One region of the Pantoea sp. E2023-21 genome, then DNA from elsewhere that is predicted to be linked to it. Evidence: predicted binding sites of a transcription regulator. Region 1 holds the regulator's gene; each other region holds the start of a gene.
The links. The regulator ArgR, encoded in region 1, controls arginine synthesis, uptake and breakdown. The targets are predictions, from matches to a motif close to ANTGAATAAAAATACANT.
Positions count from the first base shown of each region.

Region 2: argC (N-acetyl-gamma-glutamyl-phosphate reductase) is a predicted target of ArgR. The motif match lies at 2,331-2,348, and genes of this name have one in related genera.
Region 3: argF (ornithine carbamoyltransferase) is a predicted target of ArgR. The motif match lies at 2,496-2,513, and genes of this name have one in related genera.

Region 1 covers NZ_CP195344.1:2,814,943-2,819,134, reverse strand. Annotated here, with positions in the region: gene ACRQ84_RS13185 (NAD-dependent succinate-semialdehyde dehydrogenase) at 1-471, shown strand, start outside; gene ACRQ84_RS13180 (barstar family protein) at 497-766, shown strand; gene yhcN (peroxide/acid stress response protein YhcN) at 818-1,084, opposite strand; gene ACRQ84_RS13170 (YdgH/BhsA/McbA-like domain containing protein) at 1,186-1,452, opposite strand; gene yhcN (peroxide/acid stress response protein YhcN) at 1,543-1,806, opposite strand; gene argR (transcriptional regulator ArgR) at 2,296-2,766, opposite strand; gene mdh (malate dehydrogenase) at 3,191-4,126, shown strand; gene mscM (miniconductance mechanosensitive channel MscM) at 4,179-4,192, opposite strand, start outside.
Region 2 covers NZ_CP195344.1:3,101,998-3,106,189, reverse strand. Annotated here, with positions in the region: gene ppc (phosphoenolpyruvate carboxylase) at 1-882, opposite strand, end outside; gene argE (acetylornithine deacetylase) at 1,136-2,284, opposite strand; gene argC (N-acetyl-gamma-glutamyl-phosphate reductase) at 2,454-3,458, shown strand; gene argB (acetylglutamate kinase) at 3,474-4,192, shown strand, end outside.
Region 3 covers NZ_CP195344.1:3,816,562-3,820,753, reverse strand. Annotated here, with positions in the region: gene ACRQ84_RS17850 (valine--tRNA ligase) at 1-472, shown strand, start outside; gene ACRQ84_RS17845 (GNAT family N-acetyltransferase) at 539-1,042, shown strand; gene miaE (tRNA isopentenyl-2-thiomethyl-A-37 hydroxylase MiaE) at 1,131-1,892, opposite strand; gene rraB (ribonuclease E inhibitor RraB) at 1,953-2,375, opposite strand; gene argF (ornithine carbamoyltransferase) at 2,538-3,545, shown strand; gene pyrB (aspartate carbamoyltransferase) at 3,789-4,192, shown strand, end outside.

The DNA of each region.
Region 1 (4,192 bases):
GGCCCGCTGATTGAGCCGTCCGCGCTGGAAAAAGTGGAAGAGCACGTCAAAGATGCAGTGAGCAAGGGTGGCAAACTGCTGATCGGCGGCGAACGTCACCCCCTTGGCGGCAACTTCTGGCAACCAACGGTGATTACAGAAGCGCATGAGGAGATGAAGCTGGCACAGGAAGAGACGTTTGGTCCGGTTGCGGCGTGCTTCCGCTTCGACGATGAAGCCGATGTGATTGAACGCGCCAATAATACCGAGTTTGGCCTGGCAGCATATTTCTACACCCAGAATCTTCAGCGTGTGTTCCGCGTATCGGCGGCGCTGGAAGCGGGCATGATCGGCATTAATGAATGTGCAGTATCGACTGAACTGGCACCGTTTGGTGGCATAAAAGAGTCAGGATTGGGACGCGAAGGTTCGGTGTTGGGGATGGAAGAGTATCTGGAAGTGAAAGCGCTGCACCTCGGCGGACTAAGCTAGCCGCGACAACTAAGAGGGCGTCATGATGAGAACCGAGCGTTTCGATTTCGACGAGATTGTCGATCAAGCCCATTTTTATCGACAGTTTAGCGATCGTTTTGCGCTAACCGATCTCGCTATCAACGATCTGGACGATCTTTGGGACGCGCTGGTGGGTGAGCAACTGCCGTTGCCGCTGGACATTGAATTTGTAAATCTCGGGAAAGGGCAGAAACGCCGGTATGGCGCATTGATCCTGTTATTTGATGAAGCAGAAGAGGAGCTGGAAGGCCAGCTCCGCTTCAACGTTAAGTAAAAAAGGGCCCCGGCGAGCGGGGCCAAAGGGTTCGTCTTAATTGACGAGGAATTACTTATATAGCTCAGCGGTCAGGTGATAACTGTCGCCGGTTTTGGCTTCAATCACTTTATAAGCGCTGGCGCCTTGCGCATCGGCTTTTTGAGAAAGCTCAGCGCGATAATCCATTGGTGAACCGCCGGTTCCGCTAATTGATACAGTGCTGCCGGTAGGTTGCAGATTCTGCGCCTGTTCTTCAGTCACCAGTTGTGCTGCAGAAGCACCAAAGGCGAACAGGGAAAGCAGGCTAGCAGTTGCGATGGTTGTTTTGATTTTCATAATTTTCTCCTCATTTAATCAACAACCTGCGGCAGAAATGGGTGGGCGGGTCGTCGATCTATTGCCTGGCACTCTTAAGGCGCCGGACGTTCGATTAGTGATTATTTGTACAGTTCAGCAGTGACGTGGAAAGTATCGCCACGGTTGCTCTCAATGATGCGGTAATGGCTGGCACCCTGAGCGTCAGCTTTCTGTGACAGTGCCTGACGAACGTTGGTTTGGTCGCCGTCAACACCGCTCACGCTGATGGTTTGGTTCAAGGATTGCAGCTGTTCGGCCTGTTGGTTAGAAACCAGACTTGCGGCGCCTGCGCCGAAAGAAAGTACAGAAGCCAGGCCCAGCACTGCGACAGTAAATTTGGTTTTCATGATTCACTCTCCTGAAATTGGGTTCGGTAACCTGAGAGGCAAGTGCGTCTCAAACGGGTCACCGTTCACATTGCGTCCTGAATCAGTAACTTATTTGTACAGTTCAGCGGTAACGTGATAGTTGTCACCGGTATTCGCCTCGATCACGCGGTACGCTTTAGCACCTTGCTGATCGGCTTTATCGTTTAGCTGCTGACGAATATCCATAGGTGAACCGCCCACGCCGCTGACGCTGATAGTGCCTGCGGGTTGCAGATTCGCTGCCTGCTCGGCATTAATAGAATCTGCTGCAAAAGCACCAAATGACAGGGCAGAGAGAATGCTTAGTGTTGCGATAGTAGTTTTAACGGTCATGATATTTTTCCTCGTCGTCTATTTTTATCTTTTTCTTTCGTGTGATTTGCATCACGAAACTAAGTATAGATCTAATCACTCACGAAATTAATATCTAGCTAATAATGTTTGGTTGTAATTCTTTATCCTTATGGCACTTTTTTAGAACCAAGAGTTATAAAAAACGCCCAAACATTAATCAGCTGGGTGTATTTCAAAGCAAAAACAATGATCTACATCAAATTATCTTTTAGTGCGAAAGATCATGGTTGATCTCGCTAGCGAGTACGCTATGGGGAGCTAATGACACTAATCACTATAAGTAAAGCAGTGTAAAATAGCGCGTTGAGTTAAGCAGGGGCAAAGGTCGTACCAATCTACAGAAGTGAAAAGAACCGCTGGGCATATGGATAACTTATTATTTACAAAGGGATTTGTAACAGATTGGTTACGAAGCATGCGGGAGGATTGGGATTACCGACAGCAGATCCGCCGGTAATCAGCAGATTTTTATAGCTCTTGTTCGAATAAAACCAGTACAGCATCGTGTAGCTGTTTCACCGAGAAGGTGCGCGCGGGCGTAATAAAGATGGTGTCATCACCGGCGATGGTGCCGAGAATCCCTTCTGCTTTGCCGAGAGAATCCAGCAGGCGAGCAATCAGCTGTGCTGCACCCGGACTGGTATGAATCACCACTAACGCATCGTTGTAATCGATATCCAGCACCAGATTCTTCAGCGGGCTGGTGGTGGTGGGTACGCCGAGTTCAGCAGGCAGGCAATAAACCATCTCCATCTTGGCGTTGCGGGTACGTACTGCGCCGAACTTGGTCAGCATACGAGAAACTTTGGACTGATTGATATTCTCGAAGCCGTCTTCCTGCAGCGCCTGCACGATTTCGCCCTGGGAGCTGAATTTCTCTTCCTTCAATAAGGCTTTAAACGCCTTAATCAAGTCGTCTTGTTTCGATGGGTTTCGCATAAGCTACCAATAAAAAGAGGGTTGCAGAGGGCAACAGGCCCACGGCAGATAAATTATTATGCATTTAGATGAATTTTTATGCAATAAGTCTGATAAGAGAATCGCGGTAATGACCTGCGGGGCGGGCATAATAACAGAATATTATGTTGCACCAAAATCGCGGGTGGGCGCGCAAAGCGAAGGTTGCGAAGTTGTTATATTATTGATGTGGTAACAACTATATCGATGATCATTGCCGTCCATTGTGTTCTGGCTGCGAATGAATCATTCAGGCGACTTCTGAAGTGGAGATGTCTCGGGAGCCGATTGCGGCGTAGTGTTAAGTGCGCGACAGGTTTAGTCGCTATCGCCTGAGAAGTTGATTAAACTCGTAACCTGATGGATTTTCGGCATATCTCTGCCCCACCTTAATAAGGAGTTCAGGATGAAAGTTGCCGTTCTCGGTGCCGCTGGTGGTATTGGCCAGGCGCTCGCACTACTGCTTAAAACGCAATTACCCGCAGGCTCAGCTCTCACACTTTATGATATCGCCCCGGTCACGCCCGGCGTGGCGGTTGACCTCAGCCACATTCCTACGGCAGTCACCGTGGAAGGCTTCAGCGGTGAAGATGCCACACCTGCGCTGCAGGGTGCCGATGTAGTACTGATTTCTGCTGGCGTGGCGCGTAAACCGGGCATGGATCGCGCCGATCTGTTTAACGTCAACGCCGGCATCGTGCGTAACCTGATCGAACAGGTGGCGAGCACCGCGCCGAAAGCCCTGATTGGCGTCATCACCAATCCGGTGAACACCACGGTGGCCATTGCGGCTGAAGTGCTGAAGAAAGCCGGCGTATATGATAAGAATCGCCTGTTTGGCGTTTCTACCCTTGATATCATCCGCGCCAATACCTTTGTCGCGGCGCTGAAAGGCAAGCAGCCTAACGAGATTGAAGTGCCGGTAGTAGGCGGGCATTCAGGCGTTACTATCCTCCCGCTGCTGTCGCAGGTGAAAGGCGTGAGCTTCAGCGAGCAGGAAGTGGCGGATCTCACCAAACGTATTCAGAACGCGGGCACCGAAGTAGTCGAAGCCAAAGCCGGCGGCGGATCGGCGACGCTGTCGATGGGACAAGCGGCGGCGCGTTTTGGCCTGTCATTGATTCGCGCCCTGCAAGGTGAAGCCAATGTGGTGGAGTGCGCATATGTGGAAGGCGATGGCGAATATGCCCGCTTCTTCTCGCAGCCGCTGCTGCTGGGTAAAAACGGCATCGTCGAACGCCGTCCGCTGGGGACGCTCAGTGCCTTCGAACAGCAGGCGCTGAACGGTATGTTGGAAACGCTGAAGAAAGATATCGCGCAGGGCGAAGAGTTTGTGAAGTGATAAACACTGAGCGGTAATCAAAAACGCCCGGCTGATGCCGGGCGTTTTGTTTTTATAATCCGCCAG
Region 2 (4,192 bases), 290 kb from region 1:
TTCGGACATCGACAGCTCAGAAACCAGCACGCCGATATCACGCAGGAACAGGTCTGCGGCTTTCCAGCGACTCAACTGCATCGCATGGCGGGTAATCGGCGCGGTGACGTTCGGGTTACCGTCACGGTCGCCGCCCATCCAGGACGTAAACTTAATCGGCACGAAATCGACCGGCAGCTTGATGCCAAAGCTCTCTTCGACTTGTTCGTTCAACTCACGCAGGAAAGCTGGTACGCCTTGCCACAGGCTGTTTTCCACCACGGCAAAGCCCCATTTGGCTTCATCGATTGGCGTTGGGCGATATTTGCGGATTTCGTCAGTATGCCAGGCTTGCGCCACCAGCTGACGCAGACGGCGCATTACCTGCGTACGCTCATAGTCAGAGATATCGCTGTGATCGAGCTGCTGCAAACAGCTATTCACTTCGCCCAGCATGTGAATCAGTGTGCGGCGGGTAATTTCGGTGGGGTGCGCAGTCAGCACCAGTTCCAGTGACAGCTCTTCAATCGATTGGCGGATAGCCGCTTCGCTGATATCACCTTGCTGTTTCAGACGCTCAAAGGTCTTTTTCAACAGTTCAGGATGGTTCGCGCCATCACCGCTACGGGAAATGGTTTGATACTGTTCAGCCACGTTGGTGAGATTAAGGAACTGGCTAAACGCACGTGCTACTGGCAGCAGCTCGTCATTCGACAGATTTTGCAGCGTGGTCAGCAGTTCCTGACGATGGGTGTCATTTCCCGCACGGGATGACTTAGAGAGTTTACGGATGGTCTCCACCTGGTCGAGGATGTTCTCTCCTAGTGCATCCTTAATCGTATCCCCGAGCAGTTTGCCGAGCATACTGACATTACTTCGCATTGCGGAATATTGTTCGTTCATTGGACCCTGACACCCTCATCATCTTTTTAAATATCCCCACGGGAATTATCCACGGGCATAACATCGTCTTTTATCTAGCCACGTATCTTCCTGCACGTCAATTGCCTTAAATCTGCGTAAATGTGCTGCTAAATGACGGAAATTCAAAGAATTTGCTTGCAGCGAAGCGAGATAAGTTATTCTTATTATCAAATCCCGAACAATGACGGGGCAATTTGCTGATTTAACAGTGAAATGCCCCATCTGTTGTTCATCAATGACAAAAATGCTGCACGACTTGGGTGATAAGCGCATGAGTCGGCTTGATAAATGCAGTATCAATAAACTCATCTGGCTGGTGGGCTTGATTGATCGATCCCGGGCCTAAAACCAGCGTTGGGCACAATTGCTGGATAAAAGGCGCTTCGGTGCAATAGTTCACCACTTCAGTTGGCACGCCCAGCAACTTCTCCACCACTTGCACCAGCTCATGATCGGCCGGGCATTCGTAGCCTGGAATCGGCGGATGCAGCTCGCCCACGGTTAAACGTCCTGGCCAGCGCGCGCTGACTGGCGCCAGCGCGTCATTCAGCAGACCATCTAAATCGCTCAGGGTTAAGCCCGGCAGCGGACGAATATCCATGTGCAGCTCACAGCAGGCGCAGATGCGGTTGGCCGCGTCGCCACCGTGAATATGGCCAAAGTTCATGGTTGGATACGGAATGGCAAAACCATCGTGGTTGTAACGTTCTTTCAGGGTGTTACGCAGCTGCATAAGCTGAGTGATGGATTCATGCATCAGCTCAATGGCGTTCACGCCGCGCGATGGGTCGCTGGAGTGGCCTGATTGTCCCTGAATACGAATCACATTCGACAGATGACCTTTATGAGCGCGCACCGGCTTGAGCGAGGTGGGCTCGCCGATGATGGCGCAATCTGGACGCAACTGGGTTGATTCAGAGAAATACTTCGCGCCCGCCATGGTGGTCTCTTCATCGGCAGTGGCGAGGATGTAGAGCGGCTTGCTAAGTTTGGTCACGTCAACGTCACGCAGCGCATCCAGAATAAAGGCGAAGAAGCCTTTCATATCGGCGGTGCCCAAGCCGTATAGCTTGTTGTCATGTTCTGTCAGCGTAAAGGGATCGCGCGTCCAGCGGCCATCATCGTAAGGCACGGTGTCGGTATGACCGGCGAGTAACAGACCGCCTGCGCCCAATCCACTGCGTGCCAGCATGTTGAATTTATGCCGCGTGCCAGGCACCGGCTGCACTTCTACACTGAAGCCAATATCGCGGAACCAGCCGGCCAGCAAATTGATTAAAGTTTCATTACTCTGATCCAGTGCGCTGTCGGTTGCGCTGATTGATGGCGTGGCAATCAACTGGCGGTAGAGTTCGATAAAAGGTGGTAATTTTGTCTTCACTGTTGACGGTCCTTGGGTTAGGATGTATCAATATTCATGCATTAATAGTGAATAAAAATACAATAACGTCGCTTGCATGTGAAGCATCAAATCTTCTGCAAACGGCATTCTGGGCAACGGGGCAAGGCCGCGACCCGATACGTGTGACTGTAATAAGGTATACAGCCTGATGTTGAATACGCTGATCGTTGGTGCCAGTGGTTACGCTGGCGTAGAGCTTGCCACCTACCTGAATCGCCATCCGCATATGAACATAACCGCTTTGGCGGTTTCAGCGCAAAGCCCGGATGCCGGAAAGTTATTGTCGGATTTGCATCCGCAGCTCAAAGGCATTGTTGATTTGCCGTTGCAGCCGTTGAGCGATGCCGCTGAATGGGCCGATAAAGTGGATGTGGTATTTCTCGCCACGGCCCACGAAGTCAGCCACGATCTGGCACCCGAATTCCTTAAAGCAGGTTGCGTGGTGTTTGATCTCTCCGGCGCGTTCCGCGTCAACGACGATGCTTTTTATACGCAATATTACGGTTTCAGCCATCAGCATCAGGATTGGCTGGACAAGGCGGTTTACGGCCTGGCTGAATGGCAGCACGACAAAATTAAAGACGCGGAACTGGTTGCGGTGCCGGGTTGCTACCCAACCGCAGCACAGCTGTCGCTGAAACCGCTGATCGCAGCGGGCCTGCTTAACGATGCACAGTGGCCGGTGATCAATGCCACCAGCGGCGTAAGCGGCGCAGGGCGTAAAGCCAATGTGGCGACCAGCTTCTGTGAAGTGAGCTTGCAGCCTTACGGCCTGTTTAATCACCGTCATCATCCGGAAATCGTGGCGCATCTCGGCACGCCAGTGATCTTCACGCCACATCTGGGCAGCTTCCCGCGCGGTATTTTGTCGACCACCACCTGCCGCCTGAAAGCGGGCGTGACGCAGCAGGATGTCGCCGATGCCTTCCATCACGCTTACCACGACAAGCCGCTGGTGCGCGTGTATGACAAAGGCGTTCCGGCGCTGAAAGCGGTGGTTGGTTTGCCGTTCTGCGACATCGGCTTCGCCATGCAAGGTGAACACCTGATTGTGGTCGCTGCCGAAGATAACTTGCTGAAAGGTGCCTCATCGCAGGCGGTTCAGTGTTTGAACATTCGTTTCGGCTTCCCCGAAACGCTGTCTCTGATTTAACCAACGGATAACGCAATGAATCCATTAATCATTAAACTGGGTGGCGTGCTGCTGGATAGCGAAGAAGCGCTGGCCCGTCTGTTTGATGCCCTGCTGGCGTATCGCAATGAACATCAGCGTCCGCTGATCATTGTGCACGGCGGCGGTTGCGTGGTGGACGAGCTGATGAAGAAGCTCGCGCTGCCGGTGAAAAAGAAGAACGGTTTGCGCGTGACGCCAGCCGATCAGATTGACATTATTACCGGTGCGTTAGCCGGTACCGCCAACAAAACGCTGCTGGCGTGGGCGAAGAAATATGGCATCGGCGCAGTGGGTTTGTGCCTGGGCGATGCCGGTTTGGTCAATGTGGCGCAGTTCGATGAAGAGCTGGGACACGTTGGCAACGCCACGCCAGGTAATCCGGCGTTGGTGAATACGTTGCTGGCCGCGGGCTACATGCCGGTCATCAGCTCAATTGGCATCACCGACGGCGGCGCGTTGATGAACGTCAATGCCGACCAGGCTGCGACCGCGCTGGCCGCGACCCTCGGTGCCGATTTAGTGCTGTTGTCTGACGTCAGCGGTATTCTCGACGGCAAAGGTCAGCGCATCGAAGAGATGACCGCCGCGAAAGCGGAACAGCTGATCGCCCAGGGCATTATTACCGATGGCATGATCGTGAAAGTGAATGCGGCGCTTGATGCGGCACGTACGCTCGGTCGCCCGGTGGATATCGCCAGCTGGCGTCATGCTGA
Region 3 (4,192 bases), 1.0 Mb from region 1:
CGATATTGAGTGGATGAAGCAGGCGATCGTCGCGGTACGTAATATCCGTGCTGAGATGAACATTGCACCAAGCAAGCCGCTCGACGTGTTACTGCGTGACTGCTCTGCCGCCGCCCAGCGTCGTGTAGAAGAGAACCGCACCTTCCTGTCGCGTCTGGCGCGTCTGGAAAGCCTGACCATTCTGCCTGCGGGCGAGAAAGGCCCGGTTTCGGTCACCAAGATTGTTGAAGGCGCGGAGTTGCTAATCCCGATGGCGGATCTGGTCAACAAAGAAGCCGAGCTCGAGCGTCTGGCGAAAGAGCTGGTGAAACTTGATGTCGAAATCGAGAAGATCCAGACCAAGCTGGCGAATGAGGGCTTTGTCTCACGTGCGCCGGAAGCTGTGGTGGCGAAAGAGCGCGAGCGCGTGGCTGAGCTGGAACAATCTAAAGCAAAACTGTTTGAACAGCAGGGCGTGATTGCGGCATTGTAAGCGCTTCAGTCCAACTGCTTAATCGAAGCCGGGCACTGCCCGGCTTTTTTATACCGGAAGATAATGATGACCACCGACGCCCCCATCAATTTACAGGTGCGCCCCATTACCGCCGCTGATAATCCGTGGATTGCAAAAGTGATCCGCGACGTATCAGCTGAATTTGGTCTGACGGCGGATAAAGGCTACACCGTGTCCGATCCCAATTTGGATCGCCTGTTCGAGCTCTATAACGAAGCCAACAGCGCCTACTGGATAGTTGAGCATGATGGCGTGGTGGTGGGCGGCGGCGGTGTCGCACCGTTGGCCTGTAGCGCGCCGGATATCTGTGAACTGCAGAAAATGTATTTTCTGCCGCAGGTGCGCGGTTTAGGGTTGGCGCGCGATCTGGCGCTGCGCGCAATGGCGTTCGCCCGTCAGCAAGGTTTTCAGCGCTGTTATCTGGAAACTACCGGTAGCCTGACGCGTGCGATTAAATTGTATGAGTCGTTGGGATTTGAGCTGATTGACAGCGCGATGGGCTGCACCGGGCATGTGGATTGCGAAGTGCGCATGCTGAAGGTGTTGTGATGAATGAGGTCGCCATAAATGGCGACCCTACGGTGTAACGTAGGGTGCGCATTCATGCGCACCGCGTAACCGGTAAGAAATCAATCTATTAAACCGCCGGCACACCGCTATGGAACCGCAGTTCGCCATCCGGCTCGCTGATTAGGCGCGCTTCCGTTTCACCAAATACGCGTACACGCGGCGCGATATCTTTTGGCGAAATCTGCTGCGCCAGCTTCAGGTAATCCTGATAGTGACGTGCTTCCGATCGCAGCAGTGAAATATAGAACTTCTCCAACTGCTCATCCAGATACGGCGCCAGGCTGGCAAAACGCTCGCAGGATCGCGCTTCGATATACGCCCCGCAAATCAACTTATCCACCAGCGCATCAGGCTCATAGGTGGCGATTTCACGGATCAGCCCTTTGGCATAGCGGCTGGCGGTGATTTTGCGATACGGCAACCCGCGCGACTGCATGATTTCCCATACCTGATAAAAGTGATGCAGCTCCTCTTTAACCAGCAGCACCATCATCTCCACCAGGTCGTCGGCCCAAGGCAACTCGTTGCGCACGATGATGCTTTTGGTCAGATTCTTGTGGGCATTGATGAAGTTACTGTCCTGCTCATCGCGGTAGATGAAGTCTTCATACGGCTTGAGCCACGCCAGAATGGCATCACCACTCGGCTTATCCGCCACGTATTTACGGATGATAAACACCGCGGTTTGCGCGGCCTTCAATTCGCAAACCATGTGATCGGTGAGCAGCAACGTCAGATTTTCCGGCTTGCGCGCTTCATCAATCCACGCTTGTGGCGTGCGGCAATGCAGGAATTGATAGATCGGTTCTAATAGCGGAGCGTAATTCATGGGCAATCTTTTGTCTTACGGGGAGAAGGTTTCAGGGCGACGAGCGCCGCCCATTAATGCTTAGTGACGCACACCGTTGTCTTCTTCGTCGTCGATGAATTCGCCATCGTCGTCTTCATCTTCGGCATCAGGATCTTCAAAGTAGGTGCCCCAACCGTCGTAATCGACGTTGTAGCTGCCCGCCAGATTCACCAGCTGCTCAACCTGCGCATCAATCAATTCAGGCTTCAACGCGCCTTCGCTCAGGATATCCACACACATTACAGTGGTGCCGTCTTCCAGCTCCAGCTCTTCTGGCTCGCTCACTTCGTAGCCCAGCTTGAAGGCATCAACCGCGACCTTTTCCAGCGAGTCGAAATTGTTGCAGGAGAGATGATGCTCGATAGTGTAAAGCGCATCAGGATCGCTGCCGTCTTCCAGCAACTCTTCAATGATCAGTCGCGTCTCTTCACGCTGTTCTTCCAGCAATGCTTCATATGCCATGGGTGTGTCCTCAAAATATTCGGCTGAATACAATTATTTTCCCACACTGCCTCGCGCGCCACTACACAAAACAACAAGTTTCTTAACGCTGGGGTTGAAAATGCATATTCATACGGTTAGATTGAATTTTAATTCATTTAATGTAGGCATCCGGAGTGCTGTATGAGTCAGCTACATCAAAGACATTTCCTGAGATTGCTGGATTTTACCCCAGCCGAAATCGCTTCTCTGCTGAGTCTGGCAGGTGAATTAAAACACGCCAAGAAAAATGCCAGCGAAACGCAGTATCTGAAAGGCAAAAACATCGCGCTCATCTTCGAAAAAGACTCGACTCGTACCCGATGCTCTTTCGAAGTTGCCGCTTACGATCAGGGCGCTAACGTCACTTATCTCGGCCCAAGCGGCAGCCAAATCGGCCATAAAGAGTCGATGAAAGACACGGCGCGCGTGCTGGGACGCATGTATGACGGTATTCAATATCGCGGCTACGGCCAGCAACTGGTGGAAACCTTAGCGGAATTCGCTGGCGTGCCGGTGTGGAACGGCCTCACCACCGAGTTTCACCCTACGCAGCTGCTGGCCGATCTGTTGACCATGCAGGAACATCTGCCCGGCAAATCGCTGAATCAAATGACGCTGGTGTATGTTGGTGATGCGCGCAACAACATGGGCAACAGCATGCTGGAAGCCGCAGCGCTAGTGGGCCTGGATCTGCGTCTGGTGGCGCCGAAAGGCTGCTGGCCGGAAGTGGAATTAGTAGAACAATGCCGCGTGGCCGCGCAGCAAACCGGCGGCAAAATCACGCTGACCGAAGATATCGCTGAAGGCGTGCAAGGTGCCGACTTCATCTACACTGATGTATGGGTGTCGATGGGCGAAGCCAAATCGGTGTGGGAAGATCGCATCGCCCTGCTGCGTCCCTATCAGGTTAACAGCGCGATGCTGGCACTGACCGGCAACCCGCAGGTGAAGTTCCTGCACTGCTTGCCCGCGTTCCATGACGACAAAACCACGCTGGGCCGCCAAATGGCTGAACAGTATGGTTTGCAGGATGGCATGGAAGTGAGTAATGAGGTGTTTGAATCCGCGCACAGTATCGTGTTCGATCAAGCAGAGAACCGCATGCACACCATTAAAGCGGTGATGGTAGCAACGCTCGGCAAGCGATAATTTGCTGTGCCGCAAACGTTTACCTCGCACGCGATATTTGCTTGATGCAAATCAGTGAATGCGTATAATGCGGCCCAATTTGCCGGAGGAAACATGCCACAGTGCAGCGCACAATTTGACGCTCAACGACGCCTGAAAGCGGGCGGCGCATTTGTTTCTTTCCGTCATCAATCGATCGTAAAAAAAGCCCCTTAAGCAGGGGCTTTTTTTTGTCCGCAATCCGGCAGCGCAGAGGAGAACGCTATGGCCAACCCGCTATATCGCAAGCACATTATTTCCATCAACGATCTCAACCGCGACGAGCTGGAGCTGGTGCTGCATACCGCCGCCCAGCTGAAAGCCCATCCTCAGCCGGAGCTGCTAAAGCACAACGTTATTGCCAGCTGCTTCTTTGAGGCTTCCACGCGCACGCGCCTGTCATTTGAAACCGCGATGCATCGTCTCGGCGCGTCGGTGGTCGGCTTTGCCGATGGCAGCAACACTTCCCTCGGCAAGAAAGGCGAAACCCTCGCCGATACCATTTCGGTGATTGGCACCTACGTCGATGCCATCGTGATGCGTCATCCGCAGGAAGGCGCGGCGCGTTTGGCGACCGAGTTCTCCGGCGGCATTCCGATTCTCAACGCCGGTGACGGGGCCAACCAGCA